4 regions of the Vibrio sp. QJM3NY_21 genome follow, and region 1 is predicted to be linked to each of the others. Evidence: predicted binding sites of a transcription regulator. Region 1 holds the regulator's gene; each other region holds the start of a gene.
What was found. Region 1 encodes PurR, which represses purine synthesis genes. Its sites were predicted from a motif close to TNANGNAAACGTTTNCNTNA; they were not measured.
Positions count from the first base shown of each region.

Region 2: a site for PurR is predicted at 919-938, ahead of AC3CID_RS09390 (phosphoribosylaminoimidazolesuccinocarboxamide synthase). Genes of this name have one in related genera too.
Region 3: a site for PurR is predicted at 1,240-1,259, ahead of glyA (serine hydroxymethyltransferase). Genes of this name have one in related genera too.
Region 4: a site for PurR is predicted at 869-888, ahead of glpX (class II fructose-bisphosphatase). Genes of this name have one in related genera too.

Region 1 is NZ_CM173513.1:2,327,993-2,330,178, reverse strand. Features, by position in the region: cyclic di-GMP riboswitch class I at 92-177, opposite strand; gene purR (HTH-type transcriptional repressor PurR) at 348-1,352, opposite strand; gene torD (molecular chaperone TorD) at 1,669-2,186, opposite strand, start outside.
Region 2 is NZ_CM173513.1:2,121,301-2,123,486, forward strand. Features, by position in the region: gene AC3CID_RS09385 (SulA-like leucine-rich domain-containing protein) at 319-726, shown strand; gene AC3CID_RS09390 (phosphoribosylaminoimidazolesuccinocarboxamide synthase) at 1,037-2,140, shown strand.
Region 3 is NZ_CM173513.1:2,732,985-2,735,170, reverse strand. Features, by position in the region: gene AC3CID_RS12075 (winged helix-turn-helix domain-containing protein) at 1-275, opposite strand, end outside; gene AC3CID_RS12070 (YitT family protein) at 365-967, opposite strand; gene glyA (serine hydroxymethyltransferase) at 1,315-2,186, shown strand, end outside.
Region 4 is NZ_CM173513.1:3,250,579-3,252,764, forward strand. Features, by position in the region: gene rraA (ribonuclease E activity regulator RraA) at 1-268, shown strand, start outside; gene zapB (cell division protein ZapB) at 381-623, opposite strand; gene glpX (class II fructose-bisphosphatase) at 948-1,955, shown strand; gene AC3CID_RS14565 (helix-turn-helix transcriptional regulator) at 2,118-2,186, shown strand, end outside.

The DNA.
Region 1 (2,186 bases):
ATAAGCAGGTCCGAGAGATTAGCAAAATGTTGCAATTAAATTGTCAATTAGCCGTAAATTACTAAATTATTAGTAGTTACTGCATTTTGCCATCGGTAACCCCGCTACCATACCAACGAGTGGTTTAGGCCGGAAGCTTTGCGTCTCACTCTTTCAAGTGATTTGCCCTGTGCGTGACTGATTGAATAGAATAAAGTTTTTGTTGAATGAGGCTCACACTTGTTATTTCAAAATGTGATATTGCTTCAATTAATGATCTTTCCAGTATGATACCAGGTTCATTCATGTTGTTGATAAAAAAAGCGCACCTAAAGGTGCGCTTAATTATATTAAACTGAATTTATCAATTAATTTAACGTTTTAACTGTGCTTCGCTCAACAATTTCAGGGTGCATTTCGAACACACGCTTTTCATGGTCTTTATCTTTAATGCGTTCTAACAAAATTTCGAAAGCGTTCTTACCAACACGACGTTTGGGTTGGTGAACCGTTGTTAACGGCGGAGAGAAGTATTCAGCCAACTCGATGTTGTCATAGCCGATCACTGAAATATCTTCAGGGATACGAATTCCTTTCTCTTGCAATCTGCTCATTAGGCCGAGTGCCATCGTGTCGTTAAAACAGAATACGGCCGTTGGGCGATCTACCATCTTAATGATTTTCTCTGCAGCAAGAACCGCAGTATCACACTCGAAGTTACCTTCAATGATCATGTTATCATCGGTAGCAATCTTAGCTTCGTTGAGTGCGCGTTTGTAACCCGCGATGCGTTCAACACATGCCGCTTTGTCTAAGTGGCCACTTAAACAAGCAATCTTGGAGTGACCGTGCTCAATGAGGTATTTGGTCGCTAGGTAACCACCTTCCTCAGAGTTGTCGATGATCTTATCTGCTTGAGAACTCTCAGGGCCCCAATCCATAATCACTTTAGGAATGTCAGCGTGACGGTCTAACATGCCTCTTAGCTCTTCAGTTAGGTCAGAACACATAACTAAGATGCCATCTACACGTTTCTCTGCAAGCATTCGAATGTAGTCACGTTGCTTCTCATAGATACCGCCCGTATTACACAGAATCAAAGTGTAACCTTGACGGTAGCAGTAGCTTTCAACACCATCGATAACTTCAGAGAAGAATAGGTTAGTTGATTGAGTAACTAGCATGCCGATAGTGCGGGTTGTATTGCACTTCAAACTACGAGCAACGGCACTTGGTGCATAGTTCAGTTCGTCTACGGCTTTATTTACTTTTTCTTGCGTCGCTTCTGCAACAAAGCGAGTTTTGTTGATTACGTGAGAAACGGTTGTTGTTGATACGCCTGCTAAGCGAGCGACATCTTTTATAGTGGCCATGGTTTTATCCTATTAGAAGCTACTTTCCCAAAGTACGGAATGAAGTAGCCGTTAAGCTACCTAACTAAGAGCTTAAATTTGTAGGGCTCTTTGGGTACTAAAGTGCTAAAAAACAAAAAACCGCTATTGAGCGGCTTGTCTTAACACCGAAATGCTCAAAACTATAATAAGCATAGCATTTCGTGAATGTTTCATATTTTATCGTTTGCGGTCACAATTTTAGACTGACTAGAAATTACTCGCAATAAAATTCACCCGGAAATCCGGGTGAATTGTCACATTCTTCTGAATTTATTTAACGAGTCATCCAATAAGCTTATTCACCAGCAAGGTATTGGGTGTCCAATTTGCAGAATGCAAGTAGCAGAGATGAGACTGAAGCGTAGAAACCGAATTCGTCAACGTCATGACATTTAACGTTGAACTTTGGTACCCAAGTAAGAAGTTGTTGCTCGATAAATTGCTGTTGAACAATGAACGATTTTTCTAGCTCTTCTTCAAGTTCCGTTTCATTAGAACGGATGATCAAGTTGCCAAGGAAGTCGAGTGCGATAGCGATGTGGTCAGCTGGTTCTTTTAGGTCTTGGTTCACCACTAAGTTGTGCTTGGCCATGATCTCTTCCATATCTTTTGCTGGCTTATCATTCAAAAGGCCAGTCTCACCGATATACATAGAAGCGTAAGGAAGTGCGCCATGCTTATCTGTTTTTAAGAATAAGTCACAGAAGTCAGCAGACAATTCTAGTTGAGCATCCTCACGCGTTTGTAGGCGGTTTAGCGCATCCACTAGGCTATCGATCGCCGGCTTTAGTGTTTCATTTTCGCCTAAACCAG
Region 2 (2,186 bases), 210 kb from region 1:
TGTCTGTGGTTTTAGATTTTTTCTCTTCTCTTCTCTCTTCTCTCTTCTCTCTTCTCTCTTCTCTCTTCTATACAGGCGTATACAGTACTTTTCTATCAAAACCACTGTATACACCTGTATAAAGCTCACATTTTTTCAACTTATGAGACAAAACAGAAAATTCATTCGAATTTAATTTATTAAATAATTTCAATCACTTAACAACATCACACCTATAACTTCAAACAGAATCGTCCAATAATCCCGCAAAAAACGCTTGATCTTATAAGTAACTAAAACTACTGTATACACATACAGCATGTATATAAGGACAGCAAAATGATTCAAGCACACGTTAAAGCCCAACACTCTAGCCCGCTAGTTCACTGCGCATTTACATCAGTTTCTCGTAAAAGCAAAAATTCAAACGAGAAAGCGTTATTTGCAAGAATGGCGTTGCTGTCCAACCAACATCAGTGGCTACTGTTTACCGCTCAAACACCGAGACCATCCGCTAAGCAGCTAAAGCAACATAATGTTTGCTGCGACCGAGTTATTCATATGAAAGCCTCTCATCAGATGACTGAGGTAGAAACCGTCGAGAAAGCCATTCGCTCTAAGAATGCGAGTGCGATTGTGGCAAGTGCATCGATTGATCAATTCAGTCAGCAATACCTAAGAACACTAGGAATGCGCTTTCAGTGTGAAGTGTTCTTTATGGATGCGAATTCAGAGCGCATTCACTAAGCTACCTTGCTTAATAACATGTTGGCTCAAAAACATGGCCCACAAACATAACTTAATCGTTTAGCTAACAAACTTAAGTTAACTTAACCGCATAGCTCCAAAACACAGTCCAAATATACTGCCTTCCCCTGCCCTACGATTCGCCTATTTTTTGGCGAATTGTTAGGCGGGGGTTTTTATTTAAACAATAGATTTAGCAATCGTTTGCTTTTTATCTGGAAGGAAATAGTAGATTGAGTATAATGCCCGTCTAATCATGTGCACACCGCACTTCTCTGTATGACGTTTGATAAAAGATAGGAATGTCTAAATGAGCCTTGCTGATCAAGTTCTTGCCGTAAATGATGACCTACCAATCCGTACTGACAAACCTGTCCACAGTGGCAAAGTTCGCTCAGTCTATTGGTTAACTGAAGAAGATAGTCAACGACTAATTAAAGAGAAAGGCTACGATGTAGCACCAGATGCGCCTTTAGCAATCATGGTGATCAGTGACCGTATCTCTGCATTTGATTGTATCTGGCGTGGTGAAGGTAATCTTAAAGGTGTTCCAGGAAAAGGAGCAGCTTTGAATGCTATCTCTAACCACTGGTTCAAATTGTTTAAAGACAACGGACTTGCTGACAGTCATATTCTTGATATCCCTCACCCGTTTGTATGGATTGTACAAAAAGCTCGCCCAGTCATGATCGAAGCGATTTGTCGTCAATACATCACCGGCTCAATGTGGCGTGCATACGCAAACGGCGAGCGTGAATTCTGCGGTATCGAGATGCCTGAAGGCCTTGAGAAAGACAAGAAGCTCCCTGAGCTACTGATCACGCCTTCAACAAAAGGGATTTTGAAAGGTATCCCTGGTGTTCCAGAAGCTGACGATGTGAACATCTCGCGTAACAACATCGAAGATAACTTCGCAGCGTTCAACTTTACTCAAGCAAGCGATATCGCACACTACGAGAAGCTGCTAAAAGAAGGCTTCAACGTTATCAGCCAAGCACTCGCGAAAGTCGACCAAACCTTTGTGGATACAAAGTTTGAATTTGGTTACGTCAACGATGCTCAAGGTAAAGAAAAGCTGATCTACATGGACGAAGTGGGTACTCCAGATTCATCTCGCATTTGGGATACTCAGGAATACAACAAAGGCAACATCGTTGAAAACTCGAAAGAGGGGTTCCGTCAGTTCTTGCTTAACTACTTTCCTGATGCAGACATCCTTTTGAACAAAGAACGCATGCCAGAACGTGAAGCATTAGCTCGTGACAATGAGTTGCCTCTTGATTCACTGATGTCTCTGTCTCGTACTTATCTTGATATCGCAGCGAAAATCACAGGTGCAGAGATCGTACTGAGCGAAAATCCTAAGCAAGAAATTATCGATGTACTGCGTGCTGACTATGGTCTAGTTGACTGATTGCATTCTAGAAAGCGAGTAAGCTCGTAAACACAAGTTCCAGATA
Region 3 (2,186 bases), 400 kb from region 1:
AGGTGCTTTTGCAATACAGAACGCAATGTACTGATTCTATTAGTGAGAACATTCTTTGAAATGAAGTTACTTTGCCAAACTGATTCGATGATCTGCTCAGCTGCGATAGGCTCACCCACGCTAGTAAGAAACAGTTCGAGTAATTCAATAGAACGAGGTTCTAAATCGATGACCTGCTCGTTGCTACTCAAGACACGTGTGACTGGGTTGAATTCTAAACCTTCAATAGAGATCGAGGTTTGAGTGTCTTTGGCGTTAGAGAGGTAATCTTGCATAAGAAAAGAGAGGGTAGCTTATAAAAGCTAAATACTAGCTGTTTTTGTTATGAAAAACAGCTAGTAATTCATTGATTGGATAACTGGAATTAAGACGCGTAGTTGACCGAATAACGAGTAGGCTTGTGGTTCATTGCCAATACGATGTTCAATACTGCGGTGCCCAATACCGAAACGGCAATTACCCAAGGCGATACGAAGAAGCAAGAAGCAAACAGAATACAGGCATCAATGCCCATCTGAGTTTTACCTACAGAGATGCCGTAGCGGTCTTGGATGAACAAACATAATACGTTGAAGCCACCCAAGCTGGAGCGATGACGGAATAGGATTAACATACCTAAGCCCATTAATAAGCCACCGGCAACAGCACAGTAGATCTCGTTATGAACTTCTAGTGAGATAACTAGGTATAAATGATCGGCAAACACAGAAACTAACGCACCAGCAATTGCACTGCTAATGGCAAAGCTACGGCCAAATCGTTTCCACGCTAATAAATAGAATGGACAGTTGGCCACAAAGTACAAAATACCGAAGGTTACAGGTAAGAATTGACTCAAAAGCAGAGCCAAGCCAGTAGTACCACCGGTAAGCAGGTTCGCTGACTGTAAAAAGAAGACGCCTAACGCCACTAAAAACGTGCCAGTGAGAATAGCTACCCAATCTTCTTTACGTGAGTGTTTTTCCATCGTTTTAATAATTACCTAACCAATAAAGGCGTGCATAGTAGAGAAAAACCTTAGCTTTCGGTAGCTTGAGGGGTAAAATTAAGGTAAACCTATGTAATCTGCGTTTTACAGGGTGTAAAGCGTAAAATTGACAGTAAGCGTCATCTTTGGTTGGATAAGCTTAATAACCATGATGAATCTTATATGTGATTATGAAAAAACTGCATGATAAAATTGCAATTAGCTCTTTATGACCTAGATCAAATTATGTAGAATGCGTCACATCAAAACGGTGACGGAAACGTTTGCTTTCGGTCGTTGTGTGGTTTTTTTGAAACTTTCAGTACAATCTGAGTCAGGAGATACAGATGCTTAAGCGTGACATGAACATTGCTGATTACGATGCGGACCTATTCGCAGCTATCCAAGAAGAAACTCTTCGTCAGGAAGAGCACATCGAACTTATCGCTTCAGAAAACTACACAAGCCCACGTGTAATGGAAGCTCAAGGTTCTCAACTTACAAACAAATACGCTGAAGGCTACCCTGGTAAGCGTTACTACGGTGGTTGTGAGTTCGTAGATAAAGTTGAAACTCTAGCAATCGAACGTGCATGTGAACTGTTTGGCGCTCAATACGCGAACGTACAACCTCACTCAGGTTCTCAAGCAAACAACGCTGTATACATGGCACTACTGAATGCTGGCGATACTGTTCTAGGTATGAGCCTAGCGCACGGTGGTCACCTAACTCACGGTTCTCCAGTAAACTTCTCTGGTAAGCTTTACAACATCATCCCTTACGGTATCGATGAAGCAGGTCAAATCGATTACGAAGAGATGGAAGCTCTCGCTATCGAGCACAAACCTAAGATGATCATCGGTGGTTTCTCAGCTTACTCTCAAGTTTGTGATTGGGCGCGAATGCGTGAAATTGCTGACAAAGTAGGTGCTTACTTCTTCGTAGATATGGCTCACGTTGCCGGTCTAATCGCTGCAGGCGTTTACCCGAACCCAGTTCCACACGCTCACGTTGTAACAACAACAACGCACAAAACGCTTGCTGGTCCTCGTGGTGGTCTTATCCTTTCTAACGAAGGTGAAGATCTATACAAGAAGCTGAACTCAGCAGTATTCCCAGGCGGCCAAGGTGGCCCTCTAATGCACGTTATCGCTGGTAAAGCAGTAGCGTTCAAAGAAGCTCTAGAGCCAGAGTTCAAAGAATACCAAGCTCGCGTAGT
Region 4 (2,186 bases), 920 kb from region 1:
CAATGAGTGGGAAGGTATTGTGGTTTACGGCTGCGTTCGTGAAGTCGATGAGCTAGAAGACATGAACATTGGTATTCAGGCTTTGGCTTCTATCCCTGTTGGTGCGAGCCAAGAAGGTGTCGGCGAATTGGACGTACCGGTCAACTTTGGCAGCGTAACCTTCTTACCGGAAGATTACCTCTACGCCGACAACACCGGCATTATTCTTTCGGCAGAGCCTTTAGATGTAGAACTTGATCTGGATGTTGAAGAAGAAGAGGTCGAGTAACTCTCACTCAGCTTCAAATAATAAAACAAACCATAAGAACACGAAGCATAAGAATACAAACAAAAACGCCCGCTACTCAGTAGCGGGCGTTTTTTTAAATCTGAAGAGTCAATTACTCTACGTCATCCATTTTACCAAGAAGGTTACGGATGCGATCTTGCCACGCTGAATGCTCTTCCTGCATTTGCTGAGTTTTTTGCTCTAGCTCGTGACGGCTTTCTTTAAGCTCACCAGCTTCTGTTGCTAGTGCTTGTTTCTCTTCTTTAAGCTCTTCCACTTCCATTTGAAGAAGTGCAATTGTATCTACTGCTGTTTGAATTTTTGCTTCTAGCTGCTCTAGTACTTCAAAAGACATTCTGGCCTACCTTTAAGTTATCCGTTTGATGGTGAAGGTCTACTCCACTTATTTCCCCATTCTACTCAGCAGAGCAAGGATAAACACTCAATATATTCGATATTTTGCGCCATTCGATGAAAAAAACAGCGCTTTTTACCGAATATTGACGTGAATTATTACTACCGCGACAACAGACTGATTATTTTGATGAATATTACCTGTTTTCACCCGCAAATTGATCAAGAGCAATCCCCAAAAAACAAAAAGGCAAACGTTTCCTTTGGGATATGGTAAAATTCGCCGCGAAATTTCTATTCCCCTTTTGAAAATTTTGGAGTCCGCATGAAACGCGATTTAGCAATGTCATTCTCTCGTGTCACTGAAGGTGCAGCACTAGCTGGTTACAAGTGGCTTGGCCGCGGCGATAAAAACGCTGCAGATGGCGCTGCTGTAGAAGTAATGCGTAGCCTACTGAACAAAACCGAAATTAGCGGCGAGATCGTTATCGGCGAAGGTGAGATCGATGATGCACCTATGCTATACATCGGTGAAAACGTCGGTATTGGCGGTGATGCAGTAGATATCGCCGTTGACCCAATTGAAGGGACACGCATGACAGCAATGGGTCAATCAAATGCATTGGCTGTCTTGGCTGCAGGCGAAAAAGGTAGCTTCCTAAAAGCACCTGACATGTACATGGAAAAATTGGTTGTTGGTCCTGGCGCAAAAGGCGTGATTGACCTAGAACTGCCGCTGACAGAAAACCTAGAAAACATTGCGAAAGCACTAGGTAAAACACTCGATACACTGGTAGTAACGACACTGGCTAAGCCACGCCATGATCAAGTGATTGCCGACATGCAGGCGATGGGCGTTCGTGTATTCGCAGTGCCAGACGGTGATGTTGCTGCTTCTATCCTCACGTGCATGCCAGACAGCGAAGTCGACGTAATGTACTGCATCGGCGGCGCACCTGAAGGCGTGGTTTCGGCTGCGGTTATTCGCGCACTCGACGGCGACATGCACGCACGCCTGCTTCCTCGCCATGAAGTAAAAGGTGATACAGAAGAGAACCGCAAGCACGGTGAGCTTGAACTAGAGCGTTGTGCTGAAATGGGCGTAACGGCCGGTATCGTGTTGAAGATGGAAGACATGGCTCGTAGCGACAACGTTGTATTCTCAGCAACCGGCATTACTAAGGGTGACCTTCTAGAGGGCATCACACGTACAGGTAATATCGCAACCACAGAAACACTGCTTATCCGTGGTCGCTGCCGTACGATTCGCCGCATCAAATCTATCCATTACCTAGAGCGTAAAGACCCAGAAGTAATCGGTCACATCCTATAGACCTAAACTCGCTCAAGCAGAACATTCGAAGGCTGATACCAAGTATCAGCCTTTTGTTTTATTGGTCATCAATAATCTGTGCATTTCACCTGCACCATAGTAAATGGTTTGCTTTATAAACACCTTGCCTCATAATAGTAAGGTTCATGAGGTAGAGATAGTATGAAAACAAGCGACAAAATCTTACAGACCATTAAGCGTCAAGGCGCGGTAACCGCGAAACAGTTGTCA